DNA from 3 places in the Burkholderia cepacia ATCC 25416 genome. Region 1 is predicted to be linked to each of the others. Evidence: riboswitches for the same ligand, from Rfam matches in the RefSeq annotation. Region 1 holds a riboswitch; each other region holds the start of a gene.

Region 1 (9,490 bases):
GGCACAGGCCCGCGACCAGCGTGCTCTTGCCCGCGTCGGACGTCGTGCCCTGGATCATCAGCGTGCCGCGCGGCCGCGGCTCGGGTGCATTCATCGTGTAAAGGTCGTCGCGAAGCAAAGGCCGCATTATCCCCCGCGCCGGTATGCCCGCGCCGTTACAATCACGCGATGATTCCGCACGACCTCACCTTCGTCCTCGGCGGCGCACGCTCGGGCAAGAGCGCGCACGCCGAGCGCCTCGCCGCCGACAGCGGCCGCCCCGTCACCTACATCGCCACCGCAACCGCCGCCGATGCCGAATTCGCGCAGCGCATCGCGCACCATCGCGCGCGCCGGCCGGCCGCCTGGGGCTTCGCCGACGCACCCGTCGACCTCGCCGGCACGCTCGCGCGGCTCGACGATCCGCACGCGTGCCTGCTCGTCGACTGCCTGACGCTGTGGCTCACGAACCTGCTGTGCCCGGCCGACGGCGAACCGCTCGACGATGCGCAGTACGCGGCACAGGTCGACCGGCTCGAGCACGCGTTGCGCGGCGCGCGCGCGAAGGTGATCGTCGTCAGCAACGAGATCGGGCTCGGCGTCGTGCCGCTCGGGTCGGTCACGCGCCGCTACGTCGACGAACTCGGGCGCCTGAACCAGCGTGTCGCCGCGCTCGCGACGCGCGTGACGCTGCTCGTCGCCGGGCTGCCGCTCGACCTCAAGACGGGAGCGCCGTCATGCTGATGCTGTCGCTGCCCGTAGTCGCGATGTTTGCGGTCGCGGCCGCGATCATCGACCGCGCGATCGGCGAACCGGCCGGCTGGCATCCGCTCGTCGCGTTCGGCCGCCTCGCCGCGCGCATCGAAGGCGCGCTGAACACGGGCCGGCGCGGCCGCGTGATCGGCGTCGCCGCATGGATCGCGGCGGTCGTGCCGCCGGTCGCCGTCGCGGCATGGCTCGCGGCCGTGCTGCCATGGCCGCTCGCGGCCGCGCTGCACATCGCCCTGCTGTGGTTCGCACTCGGCGCGAAAAGCCTCGCCGACCACGTCGCGCCGATCGCCGCGGCGCTGCTGCGGCGCGACCTCGGCGCCGCCCGCATGCTCACCGCGCGCATCGTGTCGCGCGACACGAGCGACGCGGACGAAGGCGCGCTGTCGCGTGCGGCCGTCGAATCCGCACTCGAGAACGGCAACGACGCGATCTTCGGCGCGCTGTTCTGGTTCGTCGTCGCAGGCGGCCCCGGCGCGCTGCTGTTCCGGCTCGCGAACACGCTCGACGCGATGTGGGGCTACCGCACGCCGCGCTTCCTGACCTTCGGCTGGGCCGCCGCGCGCCTCGACGACGCGCTCAACTGGATTCCCGCGCGCCTGACGGCCGCGAGCTACGCGCTGCTCGGCGACACGGCCGCCGCATGGCGCTGCTGGCGCACGCAGGCACGCCACTGGGACAGCCCGAACGCGGGCCCGGTGATGGCCGCCGGCGCCGGCAGCCTGAACGTGCAGCTGGGCGGCCCGGCCGTCTATCACGGCGAGATCGAGGATCGCCCCGCGCTCGGCACCGGCGCGACGGCGAGCGCCGTCCATATCGTCGCCGCGTTGTCGCTCGTCACGCGCACGCTTGCCCTGTGGCTCGCGCTGCTGGTCGCGAGCGGCGCACTCGTCATGGCCACCCATCATGTCTGACACCCGCATCACGCACGGCGGCAACCTGCACGAAGCCGCACGCCGCCACGGCATTCCGTACGACACGTGGCTCGACCTGTCGACCGGCATCAATCCGGTCGGCTATCCGGTGCCGCCCGTCCCGGCCGACGCGTGGCGCCGGCTGCCCGACGACGGCGACGGCCTCGCGGCCTGCGCCGCGCAGTACTACCACGTGCCCGATCCCGCGCACGTACTGCCGGTGGCCGGCAGCCAGGCTGCGATCCGCGCATTGCCCGCGCTGCTGCCGGCCGGCGACGCCGGCGTCGCGACGCTCGCGTACGGCGAATACGCACCCGCTTTCGCGCGACACGGCCATCGCGTCGTCGCGCTCGACGTCGGCACCGATACGCTGCCTGCGACGCTGCGCCACGTCATCGTCGGGAATCCGAATAATCCGACCGCCGAATTCGTGCCGGTCGAACGCCTGCTCGGCTGGCATGCGCAACTGGCGGCGCGCGGCGGCACGCTGATCGTCGACGAGGCGTTCGCCGATACGGGTGCAACGCAGTCGCTCGCGCCGCAGGTCGATCGCCCGGGGCTCGTCGTGCTGCGTTCGGTCGGCAAGTTCTTCGGGCTCGCCGGCATCCGCGCAGGCTTCGTGCTCGCGTGCCCCGGCCAGATCGTCGCGCTGCGCGACATGCTCGGCGCCTGGACGGTCGGCGGCCCCGCGCGCCATGCAGTCGCCGCGGCGTTCGCCGATCGCGCATGGCAGGCCGCCGCCCGCGAGCGGCTCGCGGCCGACGGCGAGCGGCTGGCCGCACTGCTGCGCGCGCACGGCTTCGCGGCCCGCACGACGCCGCTCTTCAGCTGGACCGACGACCCGCGGGCAGCGGCACTGCATGCGGCACTCGCGGCACGCGGAATCTGGACGCGGTACTTCCCGACTCCGTCGAGCGTACGCGTCGGCCTGCCGGGCAGCGAAGCCGAATGGCAGCGCCTCGGCGACGCACTCGCGCACTGCGTGCCGCTGCTGCAACGGGAATCCGCATGATTCCGCACCTGTTGCGCCGGCTGACACCGGTCGCGATGCTGACCGCACTCGCTCACGCACCGCTCGTCCACGCCGACGTCACGACGCGCGACGACGCCGGCAACACCGTCACGCTGCCTGCGCCCGCGCAGCGCGTGATCAGCCTCGCGCCGCACGCGACCGAGCTCATCTACGCAGCCGGCGGCGGTGCGAAGCTCGTCGGCACGGTCACATACAGCGACTATCCGCCCGCCGCGCAAGCCATACCGCGCGTCGGCGACAACAAGGCGCTCGACCTCGAGCGGATCGCCGCGCTGAAGCCCGACCTGATCGTCGTCTGGCGGCACGGCAACGCCGCGCGGCAGACCGACGCGCTGCGCGCATTGCATATCCCGCTGTTCTTCAGCGAACCGAAGCACCTCGACGACGTATCGTCGTCGCTGCGCCGGCTCGGCACGCTGCTCGGCACGCAACCGGCTGCCGATGCGGCCGCGGCCGCCTATACGCGCGACATCGCGGCGCTGCGCGCACGTTATGCCGCGCGGGCGCCCGTCACGATGTTCTTCCAGGTCTGGGACCGGCCGCTGATGACGCTCAATGGCGCGCACCTGATCAACGACGTGATCGAGCTGTGCGGCGGCCGCAACGTGTTCGCCTCGCTCAGGCCGCTCGTGCCGACCGTCACCGACGAGGCCGTGCTCGCGGCCAATCCGGAAGCGATCGTCACGACGAGCGCGGGTGCGTCGCGTACGGACGAACCGTTGCCGAGCCTCGCGCGCTGGCGCACGTGGCCCGCGCTGACGGCGGTGGTGCGCAACAACCTGTTCGCGATCGACGGCGATCTGCTGACGCGGCCGTCGCCGCGGATCGCGCAGGGCGCGGCCGCGCTGTGCGAGGATCTCGAAGCCGCGCGTGGGCGGCGGCCGGCGCGCTGAGTTCCGGCGGCTTGAGCGCCCGTCGCGCACCTGTCGGTGTTTGAGACAGATCGACCGCGCGCCGCGTCGTCCAGATGCGGACGCCGGTGCGCCTATTCGTCCCAGTGCACCACTTCCCACGTTCCCGTGGCGGCATCCGCGCGCAGCCAGACGACACCACCGGCCGGCACCGGCCGCGACAACAGCGTATCGAGCGGCACGCACAGTACATGCGCCGCGAACACGCGGATCACGCCCGCATGCGTGACCGCCCATTGCGGCCGGTCGAACCGCGCGACGGCATCGGCCTGCCGGGCGACCCGGGCAGCGAACCGCGCGACGCTTTCGCCGCCATGCGCGCACGCATGCATCAGGTCGGCCGCCCACGCATCGAGTGCCGCGCGATCGATATCGTCCCAGCGCCGCATTTCCCACGCGCCGAAATCCATTTCCTGCCAGTCCGCCTCGCGTTGCAGCGGCACGCCGCATGCCTGCGCGAGCCGCTCGGCAACCGACGCGCAGCGCGTCAGCGGGCTCGTCCAGACCTGTTCGGGAAGCGGCGCGCCGAGTACCGACAGATGCGCGCGCACGGCCTGGGCGCCGGCGTCGGCCGGCGCGGCGAGCGGCACGTCGCTGCGTCCGTAGCAGATGCCCGGCTCGACACCGACGGCCGGATGACGGATCAGGACGACGTCCATCCGAGCACCACGAGATAGATCGCCAGTTCGCACAGTTGTTGCGTGAAGCCGAGACAGTCGCCGGTATAACCGCCGATCCGCTTCACGAAATAGCGGGCTGCCCACGCGCGCACGAGCACGAGCGCCACGCAGGCGGCGACGCCCATGCGCCAGTCGGGCCAGAACAGCCACGGTAATCCGAACAGCGCGGCGACACACGCCGCGCGTGCCCCCATCCGTTGCGCGACCGGTTTCGCCTTGCCTTCGGGCCGCACGTAGTCGAGCGTCATCAGCAGGCTCACGGCCGCCGCGCGGCTCGCCGCGTGCGCGGCGATCATCGTCCACGCGGCACGCAACGGCAGCATCGACGCAAGCGCCTGCCATTTCACGCCGAGCGCGATCACGAGCGCGACCGCACCGAACGTGCCGATCCGCGAGTCGTGCATGATGCGCAGCACGTCGTCGCGCGTATAGCCGCCGCCGAACGCATCGCAGCTGTCGGCGAGGCCGTCCTCGTGGAAGGCCCCCGTCGCGAGCAGCGTGGCGGCCATCGACAGCCCGACCGCGATCGACACGGGCAGCGCGCGCAGCGCGACCAGATACACGAGCGCGCCCCACGCGCCGACGCATGCGCCGACGAGCGGGAAATATCGCGCGGCCTGGTCGAGATCGCCGGCCGCGTAGCCGATCGCGTGCGGCACGGGCACGCGCGTGAAGTAGCCGAGCGCGACGAAGAAGTAGCGCAGTTCGGCCCGCACGCCGCGCGCGCGATCAGGCGTCACGATCGTCGACACCGGCGGATTCGAAGCTCGCCATTTCCGTGAGGAACGCAGCAGCCGCACGCACGAGCGGCAGCGCGAGCGCCGCGCCCGTGCCTTCGCCGAGCCGCAGGTCGAGCGCGAGCAGCGGCTTCGCGCCGAAATGCTCGAGCATGCGCCGGTGCCCGGCTTCGTGCGACGTATGCGAGAACACGCAGTAGTCGCGCACGCCGGGCGCGATGCGCTCGGCGACGAGCAATGCGGCCGTCGCGATGAAGCCGTCGACGAGGATCGTCATCCGTTCGCTCGCGGCTGCGAGATACGCGCCCGTCATCATCGCGATCTCGAAGCCGCCGAACGTCGCGAGCACGTCGAGCGGCGCGATCGCGTGCGAGTGCTTGACGAGCGCACGGCCGAGCACCGCGCGCTTGTGCGCGAGGCCCTGGTCGTCGAGGCCCGTGCCGCGCCCGACGCACGCGTCGATCGGCACGCCGAGCAGGCGGCTCATCAGGCACGCGGCCGACGACGTGTTCGCGATCCCCATCTCGCCGAAGCCGATCACGTTCGTGCCGAGCGATGCGTGCAGGCGCACGCGCGCCGCGCCGGCCGCGAGCGCCGTCATCGCCTCGTCGCGCGTCATCGCAGGTTCCGTCGCGAAGTTGCGCGTGCCGCGCGCGACCGGCAGCGACACCAGGCGGTCGGACAGCGGCAGCGGCGACGCGACGCCCGCATCGACGATCTCGAGCGTGCTCTGCGAGACGCCCGAGAACGCGTTGATTGCCGCGCCGCCGGCGAGGAAGTTCGCGACCATCTGCGCGGTCACCGCTTGCGGATAGGGGCTCACGCCTTCGGCGGCAATCCCGTGATCGCCGGCGAACACGATCATCACGGGACGCTGCACGACCGGCCGCTCGGTGTGCTGGATCAGGCCGACCTGCAGCGCGACTGCCTCGAGCTGGCCGAGGCTGCCGGGCGGCTTGGTCTTGTGGTCGATCACATGCTGCAGGCGCTTGCGCAGCGCATCGTCGAGCGGTGCGATCGCGGGCGGGAAGTGGGTCGGGGTCGTCATCGGGAAACCGTGTCGTGGGCGCGGCGTGCACCGCGCATCGGAAAAGGAAACGTCATTGTCGCTCGGGCCACGCCGGCAGCAGCGCATCGCGGCCGTTCTCGCGGATCAGCACGAGCGGATAACCGAACGCGTCGCTCGCGCGCTCGGGTGTCAGCACGTCGTGCACGGGGCCGGCCCACGCGTGGCCACGGCCGTCGAGCAACAGCGCATGCGTCGCGAAACGCCGCGCGAGGTTCAGATCATGGCACGAGAACAGCACCGCGCGCGGGCCCGCGTCGAGCCAGGCGGCCAGCGCGGTCAGGCAATCGATCTGGTGATGGAGGTCGAGATGCGCGAGCGGTTCGTCGAGCAGCATCAACGGCGCGTCCTGACACAGCGTCGCGGCCAGCGCGACGCGCTGCCGCTCGCCGCCCGACAGCGACAGCACGTCGCGCGACGCAAGCGCGGTCAGGTCGAAGGTCGCCAGCGCGTCGCGCGCGGCCGCGCGGTCGCCGTCGCGCTCCCAGCCCCAGCCGCCGAGATACGGAAAGCGGTTGAGCAAGACCGTATCGAACACGGTCGCGCTGAATGCGTCGTGCAGTTGCTGCGGCATCAGCGCGCGGCGCTGCGCGAGCTGCGCGGGCGGCCATGCGGAAAGCGGCCGGCCGTCGATCGCGACGTGTCCGCCGGCCGGCGGCTGCAGCCCCGCGAGGGTCGCCAGCAGCGTCGTCTTGCCCGCGCCGTTCGGCCCCGCGACGCACCAGATCTCGCCCGGACGGAACGCCTGCGTGAAGCCGTCGAGCAGCGTGCGCGCGCCAGCCTTCAGCGTCAGGCCGACGGCCGCGCAGCTCATCTCGTCGCCGCTGGCGCGCAATGCGGCACGGGTCATCGCATCGGCCTCCTGAGCAACATCCACAGGAACACCGGCACGCCGATCAACGCGGTCATCACGCCGACCGGCAGTTGCGCGGGCGCGATCGCGGTGCGTGCGAGCAGGTCGGCGGCCATCACGCCACCGCCGCCCGCGAGCATCGCGGCCGGCAGCAACATCCGCTGGTCGTTGCCGAATGCGAGCCGCAGCGCGTGCGGCACGACGAGGCCGACGAAGCCGATCGTGCCGGCGGTCGTCACTGCGGCCGCGGCGGCCAGCGACGCGACGAGATAGATCCGCACACGCAGGCGCGCGACGGGCACGCCGAGCGCGAGCGCCGTCGCATCGCCGCGCAGCAGCACGTTCAGTTGCGGCGCGGCCGGCAGTGCGATGCACGCGGCCAGCAGCAGCGCGCCCCACGCGAACCACGGTGTGCTCACGCCGTTCAGGTCGCCCGTCAGCCAGAAGATGATGCCGCGCAGCCGCGCATCGGGCGCGAGCGACAGCAGCAGCGTGACGAGCGCGCCCCACCCCGCCGCGATCACGACGCCCGTGAGCAGCAGCCGCGGCGACGCATCGCGCGCCTCGCCGCGCCCCAACTCGCGGCGCGCGAGTCCGAGCACGAGCGCGACCGACACGAGCGAGCCGGCGAACGCCGACACATCGACGAGCCACCATGCGCCGCCCGCGATCATCGCGACGAGCGCGAAGCCGGCCGCACCGCCGGACACGCCGAGCACGTACGGATCGGCGAGCGGGTTGCGCAGCAGCACCTGCAACAACGAGCCGGCCAGCGCGAGCAGCGCACCGCACGCGAAGCCCGCGAGCGCGCGCGGCAGGCGCAGCGTGCGGACGATGTCGGCGAACAGCGCGTCGCCGCCATGCGGCACGAGCGACGCGAGCGCCTGCCACGGCGACATCGGCACGCTGCCGATCGACAGCGACGCGACGAACAGCAACGCGACCGCCGCGGCCAATGCGGCCCAGATCGCGGTGGCGCGCGCGGCGCTCATGCGGCCCTCCGCGCGACGGACGACACTGCGCGCATCGGTGCGCTACCGCTGCGGGCCGGGCGCGACATCGGCGCAGTGCAGCGTGTTGCAGGCATACCCAAGCTCGTGGTCCTTGCGGTCAGGTGATCGACGCGCGCGGCGACCTCCCGGCGGTCGCCCGGTTCGAGAACGTCATCAAGATGGCAGAAATCGGCGCCGCCGACGATTGGGGTCAGCATCGAAGATCAATCCCGTGAAGCACTGCGCGCCCCGCTTCCCCGCAGGCCGCGCGTCACGAAGCCCGTGCGGGCTCCCCGCCTCGGCCGGTATCCGGGCTGGCGGCGGTCCGGCTCGCCTTCCCGCGCGAAAACGCGCAGTGGCCCGCGTCCGCATGCGAAACGTGCATGCGGAACGCGCCCGAGCCGGCCTGCGTCATGCAACGCGGCCGCTTACCGTTGCGGGGGCAGCGCAGGTTGGCGGCTTCCTGGCGGAGCCCGCGCCCTGCTTCCCGTTTAACCGCGCGTTGCACGCGCGAGCACCGAGGCGGCGCCAGTTTAGGAGCGGGTCGCACGAGCGTCAAGGAAGCATCCGGACACGCACGTGACGCGCCGATTCGCGGCAAGAAGCAGGGGTGTTACGACTGGAAACGTTACAGATGTCGGTTTGCGCGTTATTCCGCGCTAAAATGCTGGGTCTTTAGAGGACGCAGCAAATGCTCAACGAACTCGAAACCCTATCTCAAAATATTGGCCGTCTGATTTCGCTGAACAAGCGCTATCACTCGGAACGGCTCGCGCTCGAGGAGCAGGTCGCGCAATTGCGCGCGGACGCGGACACGGTCCGCGCGGAACTCGCGCAACTGCGCGACGAACGCAATGCGCTCGCGGCCGAGCGCGACACGCTGTCGGCAAAGATCGACGACGCCCAGGTGAAACTGAACGCGATTCTCGAAAAGCTGCCGCGCTCGAAAAGTGCGGAGCAAGCCGACAACCAGCTCGACCTGCTGGATGCGCAGGCGCGTACGGATGGCGATGACGCGGCCAGCCACGGAGAACATGCATGAGCACCAAGCAGATCGAAGTCTCGATTCTCGGTCAGGCCTATCGGCTCGCCTGCTCGGCCGAGACCGAAGCGGCACTGCTCGAAGCGGTCGCGCGCGTCGACGCCGAAATGTCGAAAATCCGCTCGAACAGCTCGGTACGCGGCACCGATCGCATCGCCGTGATGGCGGCGCTGTCGCTCGCTTCCGAATTGCTGCGGCTGCAAACGAGCGTGCGGCACGGTGAAGCATTTCCGGCGGAGGAAATCCGTCGTACAATGCACCAGATGAACGAACAGCTCGGCGCGGTGCTCGCACAGCACGAGACGCAGTAACGTTTTAATCGATGCGTCGATTCCCCTTGATCTCGGCGATCAACGGTGGTCAAATTGGCGCATCGAATCACAGTTCAGTCAGCTTCCCTGCCTGGTTCGCCAAGGTCATATATTCCTTGAACCAATGCCATGTGCACGGTTGCGGAAATTTGTAGCACGGGCGCGCGCGTCACTCTGTCTGATGTACCCGAAGTGCTGCTAACT
Region 2 (9,490 bases), 2.8 Mb from region 1:
GCCCCGCGCTGACAAATAGGCACGTACATCGATGAGGCTTTGCTGAAACTGAGTGAACGACACCGCGCGGACTTGTCCCTTGCCCAATTCTTGGACTTCTTTCCGCTGTTCTGCTGTCGGTTCGCTTTTTGTCACGAACCAACCAATCGCAATTTTCAGTGCTCCAGTGCGATTGTGTTCAGAAATAGCTTTGAAAAGCTTCCGCGTATCTTCTTTTGCTTTCCCGGTCCCTGCCGATACCGTAGCTTCGATAAAGTTGATGGACTCTTCTGTTTCAAAAACGCCATCCCTTTCACGGCCTTCTAACATCTGTGCCCCTGAATACTGAGCCGCCGACCATTTCGCTCTTGCAATTCGGCGGACCTCATCTTCAAAATCTCGGTCTGATTGTGTAGTTGACATATTCTTAGAGTTATCAAAATTATGGTCGAAGCCTGTCTTTCAGGCCCCCCGTGATTATAGTGCGGCATCACACCAGGGAGTCGCCGCGGTGGCAGTCAGAATTGGGGCTGCACTGCAGACGTTCACGAGGCCGGATCGAGCGTCCGAAACGGGTCGCCAAGCGACATCCACGAAAATTCACGCAGAACCGTGCTTTTGCCCGCAGCGCGCATTTGCGTGACGCATTCCGCGGCGCTACTTGCCTTCCGGCTCTCCCGGCGCCCCGCCCCCCAGCCCCGCCAGCAGCTTCTCCAACAGTCGCGACAACTGCGCCTGCTCATCATCCGACAGCACGGCCAGCAACGCGCGCTGGTTGTCGATGTGCGCGACGACCGCTTCGTCGATCAGCGCGCGGCCGGTATCCGTCAGCGCGACGAGCGTGCCGCGCCCGTCGGCCGGGTTCGGCCGGCGCTCGACCCAGCCGGCCTTCTGCAGCCGGTCGATGCGCGCGGTCATCCCGCCCGACGACATCATCAGCGCGTCGTACAGTGCCGTCGGCGTCAGCGCGAACGGCGCACCGCCGCGCCGCAGCGTCGCGAGCACGTCGAATTCGCCCGGCTGCATCCCGTAGCGCGCGAACAGCGGATTGAGACGGTCGCGCGCGATCACGAGCGCCGCTTCCTGCAGCCGCCCCATCACCACCATCGACGACGCGTCGAGATCCGGACGCTCGTTACGCCATTGCGCGAGCGCATGCGCGGCTCGATCCACCTGATCCATTAACCCTCCTCGGCCTACCAGTTATCTTGACGTCGAGATAAATCGGCGTTTATCTTGATGTCGAGATACTTTACATGAAAATCGCACGGCTCCCTTCCGGGGCCGCGCACCGATTTCGAGGGCCTTGCGATGAATCGCTTCACTTCCCCCGGATGGCGGCTTGCCGCCATCGTGCTCGTCGGGCTGAACCTGCGGCCGGCGCTCGCCGCGGTCGGCCCGCTGCTCGACATGATCCAGCGCGCGACCGGCATCGGCGACGGCGCGGCCAGCCTGCTGACGACGATCCCGATCCTGCTGATGGGGCTCGGCGCGCTGAGTGCGCGGCGCCTGCAGCGCGTGACCGGCATCGCGGGCGGCGTGTGGCTCGGCGTCGCGCTGATCGGGCTGGCCTGCGTGTCGCGCATCGGCGCGCAGCACGCGTGGCTGCTGCTCGCGAGCGCCTGCTGCGCGGGTGTCGGGATCGCGATGGTGCAGGCGCTGCTGCCCGGCTTCGTGAAGGCCCATTTCGCGACGCGGATCGGCGGCGCGATGGGCGTCTATTCGACGTCGATCATGGGCGGCGCCGTGCTCGCGAGCGTCGTCGCGCCGTTCGCCGCGGCCCGCTGGGGCTGGCTCGCCGCGCTCGCGGGCTGGGCGCTGCCGGCCGCGGTGGCCGCGCTGGCGTGGCCGCTGGCCAGCCGCGGCGGCAACACGCTCGCCGCCGGGCCGGCGTCGGCAACGCATGCGCGGCCGTCGCGCTCGCCGCGCGCGTGGCGGCTCGCGCTGTTCTTCGGCATCGCGACCGGCGCGTACACGCTCGTGCTCGCGTGGCTGCCGCCCTACTACATGCGGCTCGGCTGGTCGCCGACGGCGGCCGGCAGCCTGCTCGGCGGCGTGACACTCGCGGAGGTCGTCGCGGGCCTGACGATCTCCGCGACGATCGACCGCCTGCCCGATCGCCGCCCCGCGCTGCATGCGGCGATCGCGTCGCTGTTCGTCGGTTTGCTGGTGATGCTGGCCGCGCCCGAAGCGCTCGCGTTGCCCGCCGCGCTGCTGATGGGCGCGGGGATCGGCGCGCTGTTTCCGCTGTCGCTGATCGTCACGGTCGACCATGCGGCGACGCCGGCCGATGCCGCGTCGCTGACGGGATTCGTGCAGGGCATCGGCTACCTGATCGCCGGGCTGTTTCCATTCGCGGCCGGCATCGTGCGCCAGCATCTCGCGGACCTGACGCCCGCATGGGTCGCGATGGCTTGCCTGTGTGCCGCGCTGTTCGGGCTGGCCGCGGGGTTTGCACCGCGGCTCGCGCGGCGTGTTGCGCGTGCCTAGCGCGGGACGGGGAACACGGCCGTTGCCGTTCGGCTGCGGCCGCCGCTCAGCAGTGTCCTTGTGATCGACTGCGGCGCGACTGCACGCGCGACACCGAACGCAAATCGTCGCCCCTGGCCCGGAAGCAACGTTCGCGGCGCGCGCGGCAACGCATCGTACTGGAGCGTGGTCGTGCTCAACCCGCCCCCCGTCGTCGGCATCGCCGCGTCGATCCTGATCCTCGGCGAATCGGCCGCGCCGATCTACTTCACCGGCGGTGCGATCACGATCGACGCGGCGCTCTGCACGCTTCTGCGTGAACGCCGCGCCCGTGAGTAATCAACCCGCACTCGCGTACAACGTCGAATCCGCAAACCCTTCGGCGTCGAGCACGCGCCCGATCAGGATCAGCGCGGTGCGCTCGATCTGCGTGCCCCGCACCTTGGCGACGATGTCGGCGAGCGTGCCGGTCACGCGTTCTTCATCCGGCCAGCTCGCGCGATAGATCACCGCGACCGGGCAATCGGCGCCGTAATGCGGCAGCGCTTCGTCGACGATGCGGGCGAGATGGCGCACGCCGAGATGGATCGCGAGCGTCGCGCGGTGCGCCGCGAGCGAGCCGAGCGCTTCGCCTTCCGGCATCGTCGTCTTGCCCGCGAAGCGCGTGAGGATCACCGTCTGTGCGACGCCGGGCAGCGTCAGCTCGACGCCGAGCGTCGCCGCGCATGCGGCCGTGGCCGTCACGCCGGGCACGATTTCGTACGGTATCCCGAGTGTCTTGAGACGGCGGATCTGTTCGCCGATCGCGCCATACAGCGACGGGTCGCCCGAATGCACGCGCGCGACGTCCTGCCCTTTCGCGTGCGCAGCGGCGAGCAGCGCGACGATGGCATCGAGGTCGAGCTCGGCCGTGTTGACGACCTGCTCCGCGCGATGGCCGTCGAGCACGGCGGCCGGCACCAGCGAACCCGCATACAGGATCACCGGGCACGTGCGCACGAGGCGCTGGCCCTTCACCGTGATCAGCTCCGGGTCGCCGGGGCCCGCGCCGATGAAATACACCGTCATCGAAAAATCTCCGTCAATTCATGGGATGACCGGCCGCGCGGCGTCATGCGCGCGCGGCCGGATCGAGCGCGTCGATGAGCGCCGCGGCCGAGTCGAACGCGCGGTCGGCGTCGGGCAGCGGCGGCCGGCGCAGCATCACGACCGGCAGCCTGCGTTCGCGCGCGACGTCGAGCTTGGCTTCGGTGGCCGCGCCACCGCTGTTCTTGCTGACGACGACGTCGATGCCCGCCAGCGCGAACAGCGCGCGCTCGCCGTCCAGCGTGAACGGCCCGCGCGCGGCGACGACCTGTGCACGCGCGTTGCCGGGATGCGGGTCGAGGCAGCGCACGAGCCAGAACTGGTGCGGCGGGATCGCGTCGAGATGTGCGAGCGGTTCGCGGCCGAGCGTGAACAGCGGCCGCCGGAACGGCGCGAGCGCGGCTTCGATGCCGGCCCAGTCGTCGACCATGCGCCAGTCGTCGCCGGGTTGCGGCGACCACGGCGCGCGGCGCAGCGCCCATAGCGGCACGCCCGCTTCACGCGCCGCGGCGGCGGCATTCGCGCTGATTTGCGCGGCATACGGATGCGTCGCGTCGATCACGAGGCCGATACCGGCGTCGCGCAGATACGCGGCCAGCCCGGCAGCGCCGCCGAAACCGCCGACGCGCACGTCGCAGCGCAGGTCGTCGGGCGTCTTGCCGAGGCCGGCGAGACTATAGACATGATGCGGGCCGAGCGCGCGCGCGATCTTCAGTGCGTCGCCGGTGCCGCCGAGCAGCAGGATGCGGGCGCTCATCGCGCTGTCCCGACGAAGCGGCCCTGCCGGTCGATCGCGAACATCTCGACCGCAACCGACGGCGGCACGATGTCGCGCGCGACGCGCAGCGCATGCGCGCAGACGAGATCGCCGAGCGGCACACCGTCGGCGTGCGCGAGCTTCAGCGCTTCCTGGCTCGTGTTCGCGGCGCGCATCGCGGCCTGCAGCGCGTCGCTCGCACCGGCCTCGGCCGCCCACTGCGCGAGCAACGGCAGGTCGATGCTCGAATGGCGGCTGTGCAGGTCGAGATGGCCGGCCGCGAGTTTGCTGAGCTTGCCGAAGCCGCCGCACATCGACAGCCGCGCGACCGGCGCGCGCCGCAGGTGCTTGAGCACCGCGCCCGCGAAATCGCCCATCTCGATCAGCGCCATGTCGGGGAGGTGGTAGTGCGCGCGCATCGCATCCTCGCTTGCGTTGCCCGTGCACGCGGCGATATGCGTGATGCCGTTCGCCCGCGCGACGTCGATGCCCTGGTGGATCGACGCGATATAGGCCGAGCACGAGAACGGCCGCACGATGCCGGTCGTGCCGAGGATCGACAACCCGCCGACGATGCCGAGGCGCGGGTTCATCGTCTTCAGCGCGAGCGCCTCGCCGCCCTCGACGCCGATCGTCACGTCGAAGCCGCCCGCATACCCATGCTCGGCCGCCAGCGCTTCCAGGTGCGTCGTCATCATCCGGCGCGGCACCGGGTTGATCGCCGGTTCACCGACCGGCAGCGTCAGCCCCGCGCGCGTGACCGTGCCGACACCCGGCCCCGCATGAAAACGCACGCCGGGCGCCGCCGCGAGCGCGACACGCGCGAAGATCAGCGCGCCGTGCGTGACGTCCGGATCGTCGCCGGCATCCTTGATCGTGCCGGCTTCCGCGCCGTCGGCCGTCGTCCGGCAGAAATCGAGCCGCATCATCACGCGCTGCCCCTTCGGCAGCACGATCTCGACCGCGTCGTCCGCACGCCCCGCGAGCAGCAGCCGCGCGGCGGCGAGCGACGTCGCGGTCGCGCAACTGCCGGTCGTGTAGCCGAAGCGTAGCGGCGCGGGCTGTTCGGGGGTTTCGTCGCGCATCACGCGTCCGTTGTATGCGTCGTGGCCGGCGAAGCCGCCGTGTCGGCCATGTCGACCGTGTCCGGCTTGCGCACGTCGTACAGCGTGACCGGCAGCGGCTGACGCCAGGTGTCGAAGCGGCCGAGCGGCTCGGCATGCGCGAGCGACACGCGCGTGAGCGTGCCGCCATGCGTCTCGCGCCATGCGGCGAGCGCCAGTTCGCCCTGCAGCGTGACCGCGTTCGCGACCAGCCGGCCGCCGGGCTTCAGCGATACCCAGCACGCGTCGAGCACGCCGGCCGCGGTCGCCCCGCCGCCGATGAAAATCGCGTCGGGCGCGGCGAGCCCCGCGAGCGCATCGGGTGCGCGGCCCGCGACGAGTTGCAGGCCCGGCACGCCGAGCGCGTCGCGGTTGTGCTCGATGAAGCGCTGCCGCTCCGCATGCGCTTCGATCGCGATCGCCTGGCATGACGGATGCGCGCGCATCCATTCGATGCCGATCGAGCCGCTACCGGCGCCGACGTCCCACAGCAGCTCGCCGGGCACGGGCGCGAGGCGGCCGAGCGTCATCGCGCGCAGGTCGCGCTTGGTGAGCTGGCCGTCGTGGCGGTACGCATCGTCGGGCAGGCCGGGTGTGAGCGCGCGGCGCGGCGCGTCGGGGCCGGCCCGGCAGTCGAGCGCGACCAGATTGAGCGCGGCCGTTTCGGCGACGCGCCAGTCCTGCGCGAGCCCGTCGAGACGCCGCTCGAGCGGGCCGCCCAGATGCTCGAACACGCTGATGCGCGTCGGCCCGAAGCCGCGTGCGACGAGTTCGGCCGCGACGGCGGCCGGCGTCCGGCCGTCGGCGCTCAGCACGAACAGGCGGCGGCCCGGCAGCAGGTGGCGCGCGAGCGCCGCAAGCGGACGGCCGACGAGCGAAACCGCGCCGACATCCTGCAGTGCCCAGCCGAGGCGTGCGGCCGCCAGCGACAGCGACGACGGCGCGGGCAGCACGCGCCATTCGTCAGGGGACAGCGAGCGCGCGAGCGTGGCGCCGACGCCGAACAGCATCGGGTCGCCGCTGGCGAGCACGCAGACGGGCGACATGCGCCGTGCAAGCACGCCCGCAAGGTCGAACGGCGACGGCCACGCTTCGCGCGCGGCCGGCAGCCGCGCGGGCAGCATGTCGAGATGCCGCTTCGCGCCGACGACGAGCGTCGCGTCGAGCAGCGCGCGGCGCGCGCTGCGGCCGAGCCCCGCGTAACCGTCGTCGCCGATGCCCACTACCGTCAGCCACGCCGTCATGCACCCTTCCCCATCGTTCGATTCCATCCCGTTTGTTGCGATGCGCGGCTGCCGGAGCGCCGCGCGTTGATTCGTTGCTGATCCCGATCCGCTTTCGCGCCACGCACGCCCTTCGGTGCGATGCAGCGGCGACGTCACCCGAGCGGCACGCCGACGACAAACGTCAGCAAGGCCAGAACCATGCCGCCGATCGACGCGATCAGCAGCCAGCCGAGCAGCAGCCACATGAGCGGCCGCGTCCCGCTTTTCCTGTACAGGAGCGTGCCGCCCGCGACGATCGGCACGCCGAGGCCGGCGAGCCCGACATTCTTCGGCCACTCGGCCGACGGTGCAAGCGGGATCAGCACGCACGCGAGCAGGACCCATGCGGGGATGGCCAGCAGGCCCAGTGCGATGCCCATGCCGAACAGTTCCGTCCTGCCGAGTTTCATGGCGGATGCCGGCGGTCGCCGATCTGATGTCGAGGCGCCAATCCTACCATTTGCGAGACAGCGCAAAACCGTCTGCGGCCATGCTGCGACGCGGTTGCGCGACGTACCGCCGATGCCGGATCGTCGCGAAAATCGGGTATCCTACGGCCGTTCGTTCGCCGGTGCCCTTCGGGGCCGAAGAGGGAACACAGGGCGCCCCACGCGCCGCTGTGGCTGCCCCCGCAACTGTAGACAGCGAGCCGATCTCCCCCTCATGCCACTGGTTTCGCCGGGAAGGCCGGGAGCCGGCGCCGACCTGTCAGCCAGGAGACCTGCCGGCCAGAAAGTGCGTGCGTGCCAGTCGGCGTCGGGCGGGGTGTACCGACGCGTTGGCCGCGGCGCGACACTGCCCCGGTACCCCGTGAGTTCCGCCCCCGATTCGATTCCTGCGTCGCCCGTCGTGCGCCCGTCGGCTTGCCCGGGGCTCGTGCGCGTGGTCGCGGCCGCCGACGGCGGGCTGTGCCGGATCAAGCTGCCGGGCGGCCGGCTCGATGCGCATCAGGCGCGCGCGATCGCCGCCGCTGCGCGTGCCTGCGGCTCCGGTGCGATCGACGCGACCAATCGCGCGAATCTCCAGCTGCGCGGCATTCGCGACGGCGCGGCCGACGCGCTGATACGCGCGTTGCTCGACGCGGGCCTCGGCCCGTCCGTCGACGCCACCGCGGATGCCGTCGCCGATACCGCCGCGCTCGCCGCGAGCGACGACGTCCGCAACGTGATGCTCAGCCCGCTCGCCGGTGACGACCCCGCCGCCCTCGTCGACGGCCGCGCGCTCGCCGCGCCGCTCCTCGACATGCTGGCGCGCGAGCCGCGCCGTGGCGAGCTGTCGCCGAAATTCTCGATCCAGCTCGACGGCGGCGAATCGGTTGCGGCGCTCGATCATCCGCACGACATCTGGCTCGCCGCATGGCGTCGCGGCGACGGTGCGATGCGCATCGCGGCCGGGCTGGCCGGCTGCCCGCCGGTCGCGCACGACGACCGACCGGCCTCGGTCGATGTCGCGCCCGATCAAGGTGTCGCGCTGGTCCGCGCGCTGCTGCTCGCGTTCCTCGATCTCGCGCCGGCGGACGTCACGCGGATGCGTGCCCTGCTCGCGACCTGCGGCGAACGCGCGCTGCTCGAGCGCGCGCAGCACTATGTGCCGTTCGCGCTTGCGGCCGATCCGGCGCTCGCCGGCTGGCGCCGCGCGCGCACCGATCCGGCGCTGCGTTTCGGCGTACATCCGTCGCGCGATACCGCGCGCTGCCACGTCGGCGCGCAATTCCCGCTCGGCCGGCTCGACGCCACGCAACTGGAACGGCTCGCCGCGCTGGCCGAAACCGACGGCGACGGCACGCTGTCGATGACGCCCTGGCAAGGCGTGTTCATGCATCGCGTCCCGCGTGAACGCGCGCCGGCCACGCTCGATGCGCTGGCATCGCTCGGCCTCGTCTGCGCGTCGTCCGACCCGCTGGCGCCGCTCGTCGCGTGCACCGGCAGCGCGGGCTGCGCGAAAGCGCGCGCCGACACGAAACACGACGCGCTCGCGCTCGCCGCGCGCATCGGCCATGCGGTCGACGTGCACCTGACCGGCTGCGAGCGCCATTGCGCGCTGCCGCATCCCGCGACGCACACGCTCGTCGCGGTTGCGCCCGCGCACTACGACCTTTACCGGCGCGATGCGGCCGCGGGCCTCGGCGCCCCGCTCGCGCGCCATCTGACGATTGACCAGGCCGCGGCCCGACTGACGGGCGCGCGGCACAGCCAGGACACCACCGATGCTTGACTACATTCGCGACGGGCAGGAAATCTACCGCCAGTCGTTCGCGACGATCCGCGCCGAGGCCGACCTGTCGCAGGTTCCGCCCGACCTCGAGAAACTCGCGGTGCGCGTGATCCATGCGTGCGGGATGGTCGACGTCGTCTACGACCTGCGCTTCTCGGCCGGTGCCGGCACGGCGGGCCGCACGGCGCTCGCGGCCGGCGCGCCGATCCTGTGCGACGCGCGCATGGTCGCCGAAGGCATCACGCGCGCGCGGCTGCCGGCCGGCAACCGCGTGATCTGCACGCTCGGCGAGCCGGAAGTGCCCGATCTCGCGCGGGATCTCGGCAACACGCGTTCGGCCGCCGCGCTCGAACTGTGGCGTCCGCAGCTCGCCGGCAGCGTCGTCGTGATCGGCAATGCGCCGACCGCGCTGTTTCACCTGCTCGACATGATCGACGCCGGCGCGCCGCGCCCCGCATTGATCCTCGGTTTCCCGGTCGGCTTCATCGGTGCGGCCGAATCGAAGGCGCTGCTCGATGCCGACAGCCGCGGCGTCCCGTACGTCACGCTGCTCGGCCGCCGCGGCGGCAGCGCGATGGCCGCTGCGGCGGTCAACGCACTCGCGACGGAGGTCGAAT
Region 3 (9,490 bases), 2.8 Mb from region 1:
CGGGCAAATTCGGCTTCCTGCCGGGGCCGTTCATGGCGTCGTCCGATACCGTCGTCATCGACGTGCAGGGCCGCGGCGGCCACGGCGCGGTGCCGCACAAGGCGGTCGATTCGGTGGTCGTGTGCGCGCAGATCGTCATTGCGCTGCAGACGATCGTGTCGCGCAACGTGTCGCCGCTCGACATGGCGATCGTCACGGTCGGCGCGATCCACGCGGGCGAGGCGCCGAACGTGATTCCCGATCGCGCGCAGATGCGCCTGTCGGTACGGGCGCTGAAGCCGGAGGTGCGCGACCTGCTCGAGACGCGCATCAAGGAAGTCGTGCATGCGCAGGCCGCCGTGTTCGGCGCGACCGCGACGATCGACTACCAGCGCCGCTACCCGGTGCTCGTCAACGACACGGATATGACCGCGTTCGCGCGCGGCGTCGCGCGCGAGTGGGTGGGCGAAGCGAACCTGATCGACGGGATGGTGCCGCTCACCGGCAGCGAGGATTTCGCGTTCCTGCTCGAGAAGCGGCCGGGCTGCTACCTGATCATCGGCAACGGCGACGGAGAGGGCGGCTGCATGGTGCACAACCCCGGCTACGACTTCAACGACGCGGCACTGCCTACCGGCGCGTCGTACTGGGTCAAGCTGGCCGAGGCGTTCCTGGTGTGATGCGGCGGCGCGGCGGCGTGCGAGCTGCCGCGCCTGCAAAACCGGTCGCAGCGGCCGTGACCGCATTTGACGCTCCTTGACATCGACGGAACAGGTCGCGTGCTACGCTGCGCGCGACGCCGGACCGGCGCGATGAATACAGGTGTGGATGAAATGCGAAAACAGTTTCTGACCGTACTGACCGCCTGTGCGGTCGCCATGCTGGCAGCCGGGTGCGACGACCAGAAAGTGGCTGACGCGGTGAATGCGATCAAGCCCGATCCGATGGCGTTCGGCAATCTGCAGCCGGGCGTGTCGACGACCGAGGACGTGCTCCGCCAGGCGGGCAAGCCGGAAATGGTCAGGCAGGGCGACGACGGCTCGCAGCGGTTCGAATATCCGCGCGGCCCGTACGGCACGAGCACCTACATGCTCGATTTCGGGCCCGACGGCCGGCTCGTGTCGATCACCCAGGCGCTGACGGCGGCGAACATCGCGAAGGTCGTGCCCGGGATGTCGAAGGACGACGTGCGCCAACTGCTCGGCAAGCCGACCGAGATCGCGCAATACGCGCTGAGCCACGAAGAGGTGTGGAGCTGGCACTGGGCCGAGGGCGGCGTATCGGGCGACGCGATGTTCAACGCGCATTTCTCGCCCGACGGCACCGTGATCCGCACTTCGCGCTCGGAAGCGCCGGGCCGCGAAAAACCCTGACATCGCGGCGCCTCGCCGTTTTTTCGGTCAGAACGCCGTGCCGCCGAACAGCGCCACGACCGCCTCCGGATTCGACGGCCAGTACAGGTGCATGTACGTCGCGACGATCGCGCCGTGGCGATAGACGGCTTCGCCGCTGCCCGGCTTGCCGTCGGGGCGCGCCGCGTTCGCGACCGGTTCCAGCGGCGTCGCGAGCGTCGAATAATGAAACGTATGGCCGCGCATCGGCCCGGTACGCGTATCGAGCTGCTGCATGCCGAGCGCCGCGAACCGGCGCTGCATCGTCGCCCGCCCCGGCAACAGCCCGAGCATTGACGTCGTGACACCGTCGACGTCGGTCAGCGATTCACACAGATACACCATCCCCCCGCATTCCGCGACGATCGGCCGGCGAGCCGCCGCATGCGCGCGAAGGGTCCGTGCGGTGGCGTCATTCGCCGCGAGCGTCGCCGCATGCAGTTCCGGATAGCCACCCGGCAGGAACAGCGCGTCGCAATCGTCCGGCACGGGTTCGTCGGCGAGCGGCGAGAAGAAGCGCAACCGCGCGCCGAGCGCCTCGAGCAGCGCGAGATTCGCCGGATAGATGAACGAAAACGCCGCGTCGCGCGCAATCGCGATCCGCTTGCCGGCGAGCGCACGCGGCAGCGGCGCCGCGGCGTCCGGTTCGGCGAACGCGACGGCGGGCGGCAATTCGGCGAGCGCCGTCTGCGCGAGCACGTCCGCCGCGCGATCGAGCCGTGCGTCGAGATCGTCGATGTCGGCCGGCTGGTGCAGGCCGAGATGCCGCTCCGGCAGCGCGATGCCCGCGTCAGCCGGCACGTGCCCGAGCCAGTGCAGGTCGTCGGGCAGCGCCTGTTGCAGCAGTTCCGCGTGCCGGGCCGAGCCGACGCGGTTCGCGAGCACGCCGTGAAACGGCAGCCCCGGCCGGAACCGGGCGAGCCCGAACGCGATCGCCGCGAACGTCTGCGCCATCGCCTTCGCGGAAATCACCGCGACGACCGGCACGCCGAACGCAGCCGCGAGGTCGGCACTGCTCGGCGTGCCGTCGAACAGCCCCATCACGCCTTCGATCAGGATCAGGTCGGCATCGCGTGCGGCATCGGCAAGCAACGCGCGGCAGCCGGCCTCGCCGACCATCCCGAGATCGAGCGCATGCACGGGGGCGCCGCTCGCGCGTTCGAGCAGCATCGGATCGAGAAAGTCGGGCCCGGTCTTGAACACGCGCACACGGCGGCCGAGCCGGCGGTGCAGCCGCGCGAGGCCGGCCGTCACCGACGTCTTGCCCTGGCCCGACGCGGGCGCACTGACGAACAGCGCGGGGCAGGCGGGCATGCTCAGAACTCCACGCCGCGCTGCGCCTTCACGCCTTGCTCCTTGTACGGATGCTTGACGAGCCGCATCTCGGTGACGAGGTCGGCCGCGTCGATCAGCGCGTCGGGCGCATGCCGCCCGGTCACGACGACGTGGACCGAATCGGGACGCGCGGCAAGCGTCGCGAGCACTTCGTCGAGCGGCAGGTATTCGTACTTCAGCACCGTGTTCAACTCGTCGAGGATCACCATCCGGTAGTCGCCGCTTTCGATCATCCGGCGCGCCTCGTCCCAGCCCTTGCGCGCGGTCGCGATGTCGGCGTCGCGGTTCTGCGTGTTCCACGTGTAGCCGTCGCCCATCGTCACGAAATCGCATTCGGCAACCGCGCCGAGGAAGTCGCGCTCGGACGTGTGCAGCGCGCCCTTGATGAACTGCACGACACCGAGCCGCATGCCGTGGCCGAGCACGCGCACGGCCATGCCGAACGCGGCCGTGCTCTTGCCCTTGCCGTTGCCGGTGTTGACGATCAGCAGGCCCTTTTCGTTGACGGCGGCGGCCTGCTTCTTCTCGTGGCCCGCGCGGCGGCGTTCGGTCATCCGTTGATGGGATTCGGCGTCGGTTTTCATCGGATTCGTCCTGTCGAAAGAAAGCGAAACAAAGGGTTCAGAGCGGGCCGGCGAGTGCGACCGTCACGCCGTCCCGGATGGATTTGGGGCCCAGCAGCCGGCCGTGCGGCGCCGCGAGCTGCGCGCACGGCTCGGCCACGCCCGCGACGCCGAAGCGGGCGAGCGCGGCATCCGACGGGCCGCTCACGGCCAGTTCGGGGCGGCTCGCGAGCTGTGCCGCGTCGAACGCGACGAGCGGCCAGCCGCGTCTCGCGCACAGCGTGCGCAGCGCGCGTGCGCGCGCCTTGTCGGCGAGCGTGGCGACGAGCGCCGGTTCGGCAGCCGGGTACCGCATCAGCGCGATGCGGATCGCGGCATCGAGTTGCGCGGCCGTCACGCCCGCGCGGAAACCGACACCGATCGCGACGCGCATCATGCGCGGCTGCCGAGTGCGGCGCGTACCGCGGGATCGTTGGCGAACGCCGCGACGCGGCCGATCACGACGATCGCCGGCGAACCGATGCCGGTCGCGCCGACACGCTCGACGAGCGTGTCGAGCGTCGCGAGCACGTGCCGCTGTTCGGGGCGCGTCGCGTTCTCGATCGCCGCGCACGGCGTGTCGCCGGGCAGGCCGCCTTCGCGCAGCGCGGCTGCAATCGTGTCGAGCCGGCGGATGCCCATGTAGACGACGATCGTCATGCGCGTGGCCGCGAGCGCGCGCCAGTCGGGTTCGTCGGCGCCCGCGCCGTGGCCCGTGACGAAGATCACGCCCTGCGCGTCGCCGCGCTGCGTGACCGGGATGCCGAGCGCGGCCGGCGCGGCGATGCCCGCCGTGACGCCGCTCACGACCTCGACTTGAAATCCCGCGACGCCGAGCGCGGCCAGCTCCTCGCCGCCGCGGCCGAACACGAACGGGTCGCCGCCCTTGAGCCGCGCGACGCTGCGGCCCGCGCGCAGATGCGCGAGCATCGCCGCGACGATCGCCTCCTGCGGCGTCGATGCATGACCGCCGCGCTTGCCGACGTGCTCGATGTGCGCATCGGCGCGCGCATGGCGCAGCACGTCGGGGTTCACGAGATCGTCGACGAGCAGCACGTCGGCCGAGCCGATCGCGTGGACGGCCTTGAGCGTCAGCAGGTCGGCGTCGCCGGGGCCGGCGCCGATGAGCCAGGCGCGGCTCATCGGGCGCGGCACGGCGCGCACCGTGTCGAAACAGTGGAAACGGGAAGGCGGGCGGGGCGGCGGCCAGCAGACAGGTGAAGCATGACGGATCGGACGAAGCCCGCGCGGACGCGGGCGGAATGCGCACTCGATCCGTCCCCCGCGGATCGGGCGTTCGGCGAGCATCGGGCTCGCCCCTTGCGTCGGCCGGTATCCGGGCTGGCCACTTGCCAGGCCGCAGCCTTCCCGCCCGGTGGACGGGCAGTGGCATCGTGGGCGGCATGGGCGCGTGCGCGGGGAAGCGCGTCGCGCGGGCGGCGTACCGTTGCGGGGACAGCACAGGCAGGGCGGCGATCCGCCTCCTGTTTCCCGTTTAACTGCATGCACGGAATGCGCATGCGAGCACCGAACGCGGCGCATACGATAGCACAGCGATCCCCCCGCGCGAACCGCCGTGCGCGGCGTCCGGCCGCGCGCGGCGGCCCTCCGGAACCGGGCCCGGCGGCCCGTTTTGCCTTGACGCTCCCCGCACCGCCGCCTACACTCGCACGCGTTTTGGTGCTCGCGCGCGCCGCTCCGGTGCGCGCAGTTAAACGGGAAACAGGGAGCCTGCCTGCGCCGCAGTCGAGCCAACCTGTGCTGCCCCCGCAACGGTAAGCGAACGCGTCGCGCGCAAGCGCCACGCAGCGCCGCTTCGCCGCATGCCGCGCGCATGCGGACGACCGCCACTGGATTGCTGTGCATCCGGGAAGGCGAAGCGGCGTGTTCGCTAGCCCGGATACCGGCCCAAACGTTGGGGTTCAGCGCCGCGGGGAGGCGGCGCATCGTCCACGGCCGCAGCAGGCCCGACGCCCGCGTGTTGCTCGTTTCCACCGCCGATCTGCCGCTGCGCGAACCCGCGCCGGCCGGCGCGGTGCACGGCAGGCGCGCGAGCCGGGCCGGCGGCAGCCGTGTTGGCATTCACGATGTCGACCGTTCGCAAGGAAGCACCATGTCCGATTCGTCGTTCCGCCCGTCCCGCGACTGCCCGTCCGGATCGCGCGGCGGCATGCCCGCGATCCGCCAGATGAACTGCCACGCCGCCATCGACGCGACGATCCCGGGCTGATTCCTTTTTCGACACAGGACCTACCATGACCCTACGCAAGCTTCCCGTCACGATCGTCACGGGCTTTCTCGGCAGCGGCAAGACGACGCTGATGCGCCACATCCTGCAGCACGCCGAAGGCCGCCGCATCGCGGTGATCGTCAACGAATTCGGCGAACTCGGCATCGACGGCGAAATCCTCAAGGGCTGCGGCATCGGCTGCGAGGAGGCCGACGGTGCGCAGGGCGAAGCATCGGGCCAGTTGTACGAACTCGCGAACGGCTGCCTGTGCTGCACCGTGCAGGAGGAGTTCTATCCGGTGATGGAAGCGCTCGTCGAGCGCCGCGCGGACATCGACCACGTGCTGATCGAGACGTCCGGGCTCGCGCTGCCGAAGCCGCTCGTGCAGGCGTTCAACTGGCCGACGATCCGCAACAGCTTCACGGTCGACGCGGTCGTGACCGTCGTCGACGGGCCGGCCGCCGCAGCCGGCCAGTTCGCGGAAAACCCGCAGGCCGTCGACGCGCAGCGCCGCGCCGATCCGAACCTCGACCACGAATCGCCGCTGCACGAGCTGTTCGCCGATCAACTGTCGTCCGCCGATCTCGTGATCGTGAACAAGGCCGATCTCGTCGGCGACACGGAATTTGCGCAGATCGAAACCGCGATCCGCGACGAGATCCCGCCGCAGGTGAAGATCGTGCGCGCGACGCGCGGCGAGCTCGATCTCGCGATGCTGCTCGGCCTCGAGTCGGCGTCGGAAGAAACGATCCACCTGCGCCACGACCATCACGGCTCGGCCGACGACGGCGATCACGATCACCATCACGACGATTTCGACTCGGTGGTCGTGTCCGGCGATGCCGGCACGCGCGAGGCGACGATCGCCGCGCTGCAGCGCGTCGTCGAAGCGCATACGATCTACCGCGCGAAAGGTTTCGCCGCGCTGCCCGGCGCACCGATGCGGCTCGTGATCCAGGGTGTCGGCCGCCGCTTCGACAGCTATTTCGACCGTCGCTGGCAGGACGGCGAAACCCGCGCGAGCCGCTTCGTGCTGATCGGCGAGGATCTCGACGCGGCGGCGCTGCAACGCGCGTTCGACGCCGCGTGCGCGGCCGAGCCGCAACAGGCGTAACGCACGATGCATCTGCTGCGCACCACGCCGGGCGGCTTCGTCGACGATACGCAGGGTGTCGTCCGGATCGACCAGCAGCCGGCCGACATCGTGATCCTGAGTTCGGCCGACACGACGCTGTCGCTGCTTGCCAGCGTCGTGCCGCACCTGCCTGCGGGCTTCCCGAGCGTGCGGCTCGCGAACGTCACGTTCCTGCGGCAGCCGGCGTCGGTCGATTTCTACGTCGACGACGTGTTGCAGCACGCGAAGGCGGTCGTGATCGACCATCTCGGCGGCGAGGCGTACTGGCCGTACGGGATCGAGCAGGCCGTGTCGCTCGCGTCGAAGCGCGCGCAGCAGCTCGCGATGTTCTCGGGTGACCTGCAGGAAGACCCGAACCTCGTCGCGAAGAGCACCGTCGCGCCCGGCCTGTGCCGGCTGTGGTGGCGCTACCTGCGCGAAGGCGGCGTGCACAACGCCGAGGCGCTGCTGCGCAGCATCGCATTCCACACACTCGGGTTCGGCGACGAACCCGAACCGCCGCGCCCGTTGCCGGCCGCCGCGCTGTATCACCCGGCGCGCGACCGCGCGAGCGTCGACGACTGGCGGCCGCGCTGGACGCCGGGCGCGCCCGTCGTCGTGATCCTGTTCTATCGCGCGCACTGGCAGGCCGCGAACACGGCCGTGTTCGATGCGCTGGCCGATGCGCTCGTTCAGGAGGGACTGAATCCGCTGCCGATCGCGGTCACGTCGCTGAAGGATGCGGTGAGCCGCGAAGTCATCACGCAGCTCTGCGACACGCACGACGTCGCACTCGTGCTGAACACGACCGCGTTCGCGGCCGGCGCGATCGACAGCCCGGAACACGACGTGCTCGCCGGCGACGCGCCGGTATTGCAGGTGATCCTGTCCGGCGGCAATCGCGACGCATGGGTGGCCGACAACCAGGGCCTGCATGCGCGCGACATCGCGATGCACATCGCGCTGCCCGAGGTCGACGGCCGGATCGTCACGCGCGCGGTGAGTTTCAAGGGGCTCGCGTATCGCTGCCCGCACACCGAGGTCGACGTCGTGCGCTACCAGCCGGACGCCGAGCGGATCGCGTTCGTCGCGGCGCTCGCGCGCGGCTGGTGCCGGCTGCGCACGCTCGACAACGCGACCAAGCGCGTCGCGCTGATTCTCGCGAACTATCCGCAAAGCGAAGGGCGGATCGGCAACGGTGTCGGGCTCGATACGCCGGCGTCCGCGCTGCGCGTGCTCGCGGCGCTGCGCGACGCGGGCTATGCGGTGGCCGACCTGCCGCCCGACGGCGACGCGCTGATCGCGCGGCTCACCGAAGGCGTGACCAACGACGCGGCCGTGCATGCGCTGCGCCCCGCCTTCCAGAGCTTCCCGCTGGCCGACTACGTCGCGCATTTCGCGCGGCTGCCGGCGGCCGTGCGCGACGCGCTGAACGCACGCTGGGGCCCGCCCGAAGCCGATCCGACGCTGCGGCAAGGGCGCTTCACGATCGCTGGCTGGCGCGCGGGCAACGTGTTCGTCGGCATCCAGCCGTCGCGCTCGCGCGGCGAGAACGACTACGCGAGCTACCACGACGCGGATCTCGTGCCGCCGCATGCGTATCTCGCGTTCTATTTCTGGCTGCGCGATGCGTATCGCATCGACGCGGTCATCCACCTCGGCAAGCACGGCAACCTCGAATGGCTGCCGGGCAAGAGCGTCGCGCTGTCCGACGCGTGCTGGCCCGACCTGACCCTCGGGCCGCTGCCGCATCTTTATCCGTTCATCGTCAACGATCCGGGCGAGGGCAGCCAGGCGAAGCGCCGCGCGCAGGCCGTGATCGTCGATCACCTGATGCCGCCGCTCACGCGCGCGGAAAACTACGGCCCGCTGCAGGATCTCGAGCGGCAGGTCGACGAATACTACGAAGCGCTGATGGTCGATGCGCGGCGCGCGAAGCTGCTGCGCAAGACGATCCTCGCGACGATCGCCGAACACCGGCTGCACGACGAACTGAGCGTGTCGCCGCCGCGCGACGCGGGCGACGAGGACGCGCTGCTGACGCGCGTCGACGCGTGGCTGTGCGAACTGAAGGAAGCGCAGATTCGCGACGGGCTGCACGTGTTCGGTGCGTCGCCGGCCGGGCGCCAGCGGCGCGACACGCTGCTGGCGCTCGCGCGCTTTCCGGTCGGCGACGGCAAGGGCGCACGCGCAGGACTGATCGGCGCGCTCGCGCGCGATCTCGCGCTCGGCGACGATTTCGATCCGCTCGCGGCCGACTGGGCCGCGCCGTGGGTCGGCCCGCGACCGGCGATCCTGCAGGCGCTCGACGCATCGCCGTGGCGCCACGCGGGCGATACGCGCGAGCGGCTCGAACGGCTCGCGCAGCAATGGCTGGACAGGGTGTGTGCAGCCGACGGCAGCCATACGGGCGCGGAAGACGCGACGCCCCCCGGCGACTGGCCGCACACGCTTGTCGTGATCGAGCGCGTCCGCGCGACGCTGCTGCCGGCGCTCGACGCGTGCGGCGGCGAGGAAATGCGGCAGCTGCTGCGCGGGCTCGACGGCCGCTTCGTGCCGCCGGGGCCGAGCGGCTCGCCGTCGCGCGGCCGCCCCGACGTGCTGCCGACCGGCCGCAATTTCTACTCGGTCGACACGCGCGCGGTGCCGACGCAGGCCGCGTGGACGCTCGGCCTGAAATCCGCGCAGCAGCTGATCGAGCGCCATCTGCAGGATCACGGCGACTATCCGCGCGCGATCGGGCTGTCGGTGTGGGGCACGGCGACGATGCGCACGGGCGGCGACGACATCGCGCAGGCGTTCGCGCTGCTTGGCGTGCGGCCGAAATGGGCGCACGGCA

The links. A riboswitch is a leader RNA that binds a small molecule or an ion and turns the genes downstream of it on or off. The one in region 1 is predicted to bind cobalamin.
Region 2: it holds a riboswitch for cobalamin, as region 1 does, so the genes downstream of both, cobG (precorrin-3B synthase) here and APZ15_RS00110 (FecCD family ABC transporter permease) in region 1, are expected to answer to the same signal.
Region 3: it holds a riboswitch for cobalamin, as region 1 does, so the genes downstream of both, APZ15_RS41750 (hypothetical protein) here and APZ15_RS00110 (FecCD family ABC transporter permease) in region 1, are expected to answer to the same signal.

What each region holds. Positions count from the first base shown of each region.
Region 1 is NZ_CP012981.1:17,350-26,839, forward strand. Features, by position in the region: gene APZ15_RS00065 (cobyric acid synthase) at 1-94, opposite strand, end outside; gene cobU (bifunctional adenosylcobinamide kinase/adenosylcobinamide-phosphate guanylyltransferase) at 169-723, shown strand; gene cbiB (adenosylcobinamide-phosphate synthase CbiB) at 717-1,661, shown strand; gene cobD (threonine-phosphate decarboxylase CobD) at 1,654-2,673, shown strand; gene APZ15_RS00085 (cobalamin-binding protein) at 2,670-3,587, shown strand; gene cobC (alpha-ribazole phosphatase) at 3,680-4,264, opposite strand; gene APZ15_RS00095 (adenosylcobinamide-GDP ribazoletransferase) at 4,249-5,025, opposite strand; gene cobT (nicotinate-nucleotide--dimethylbenzimidazole phosphoribosyltransferase) at 5,015-6,070, opposite strand; gene APZ15_RS00105 (ABC transporter ATP-binding protein) at 6,123-6,938, opposite strand; gene APZ15_RS00110 (FecCD family ABC transporter permease) at 6,935-7,933, opposite strand; cobalamin riboswitch at 8,217-8,470, opposite strand; gene APZ15_RS00115 (hypothetical protein) at 8,625-8,975, shown strand; gene APZ15_RS00120 (cell division protein ZapA) at 8,972-9,286, shown strand; RNA gene ssrS (6S RNA) at 9,368-9,490, shown strand, end outside.
Region 2 is NZ_CP012981.1:2,810,802-2,820,291, reverse strand. Features, by position in the region: gene APZ15_RS39215 (NACHT domain-containing protein) at 1-402, opposite strand, end outside; gene APZ15_RS13005 (MarR family winged helix-turn-helix transcriptional regulator) at 637-1,152, opposite strand; gene APZ15_RS13000 (MFS transporter) at 1,291-2,469, shown strand; gene APZ15_RS40890 (hypothetical protein) at 2,641-2,787, shown strand; gene cobM (precorrin-4 C(11)-methyltransferase) at 2,788-3,516, opposite strand; gene APZ15_RS12985 (cobalt-precorrin-6A reductase) at 3,560-4,291, opposite strand; gene APZ15_RS12980 (cobalt-precorrin-5B (C(1))-methyltransferase) at 4,288-5,376, opposite strand; gene APZ15_RS12975 (bifunctional cobalt-precorrin-7 (C(5))-methyltransferase/cobalt-precorrin-6B (C(15))-methyltransferase) at 5,376-6,638, opposite strand; gene APZ15_RS12970 (hypothetical protein) at 6,773-7,069, opposite strand; cobalamin riboswitch at 7,212-7,402, shown strand; gene cobG (precorrin-3B synthase) at 7,509-8,873, shown strand; gene APZ15_RS12960 (precorrin-8X methylmutase) at 8,866-9,490, shown strand, end outside; gene APZ15_RS12955 (precorrin-2 C(20)-methyltransferase) at 9,489-9,490, shown strand, end outside.
Region 3 is NZ_CP012981.1:2,781,307-2,790,796, forward strand. Features, by position in the region: gene APZ15_RS12825 (M20 aminoacylase family protein) at 1-659, shown strand, start outside; gene bamE (outer membrane protein assembly factor BamE domain-containing protein) at 813-1,352, shown strand; gene APZ15_RS12835 (cobyrinate a,c-diamide synthase) at 1,380-2,684, opposite strand; gene cobO (cob(I)yrinic acid a,c-diamide adenosyltransferase) at 2,687-3,289, opposite strand; gene APZ15_RS12845 (cobalamin biosynthesis protein) at 3,327-3,704, opposite strand; gene cobA (uroporphyrinogen-III C-methyltransferase) at 3,701-4,450, opposite strand; cobalamin riboswitch at 4,618-4,855, opposite strand; cobalamin riboswitch at 4,969-5,233, shown strand; gene APZ15_RS41750 (hypothetical protein) at 5,223-5,537, shown strand; gene cobW (cobalamin biosynthesis protein CobW) at 5,563-6,651, shown strand; gene cobN (cobaltochelatase subunit CobN) at 6,658-9,490, shown strand, end outside.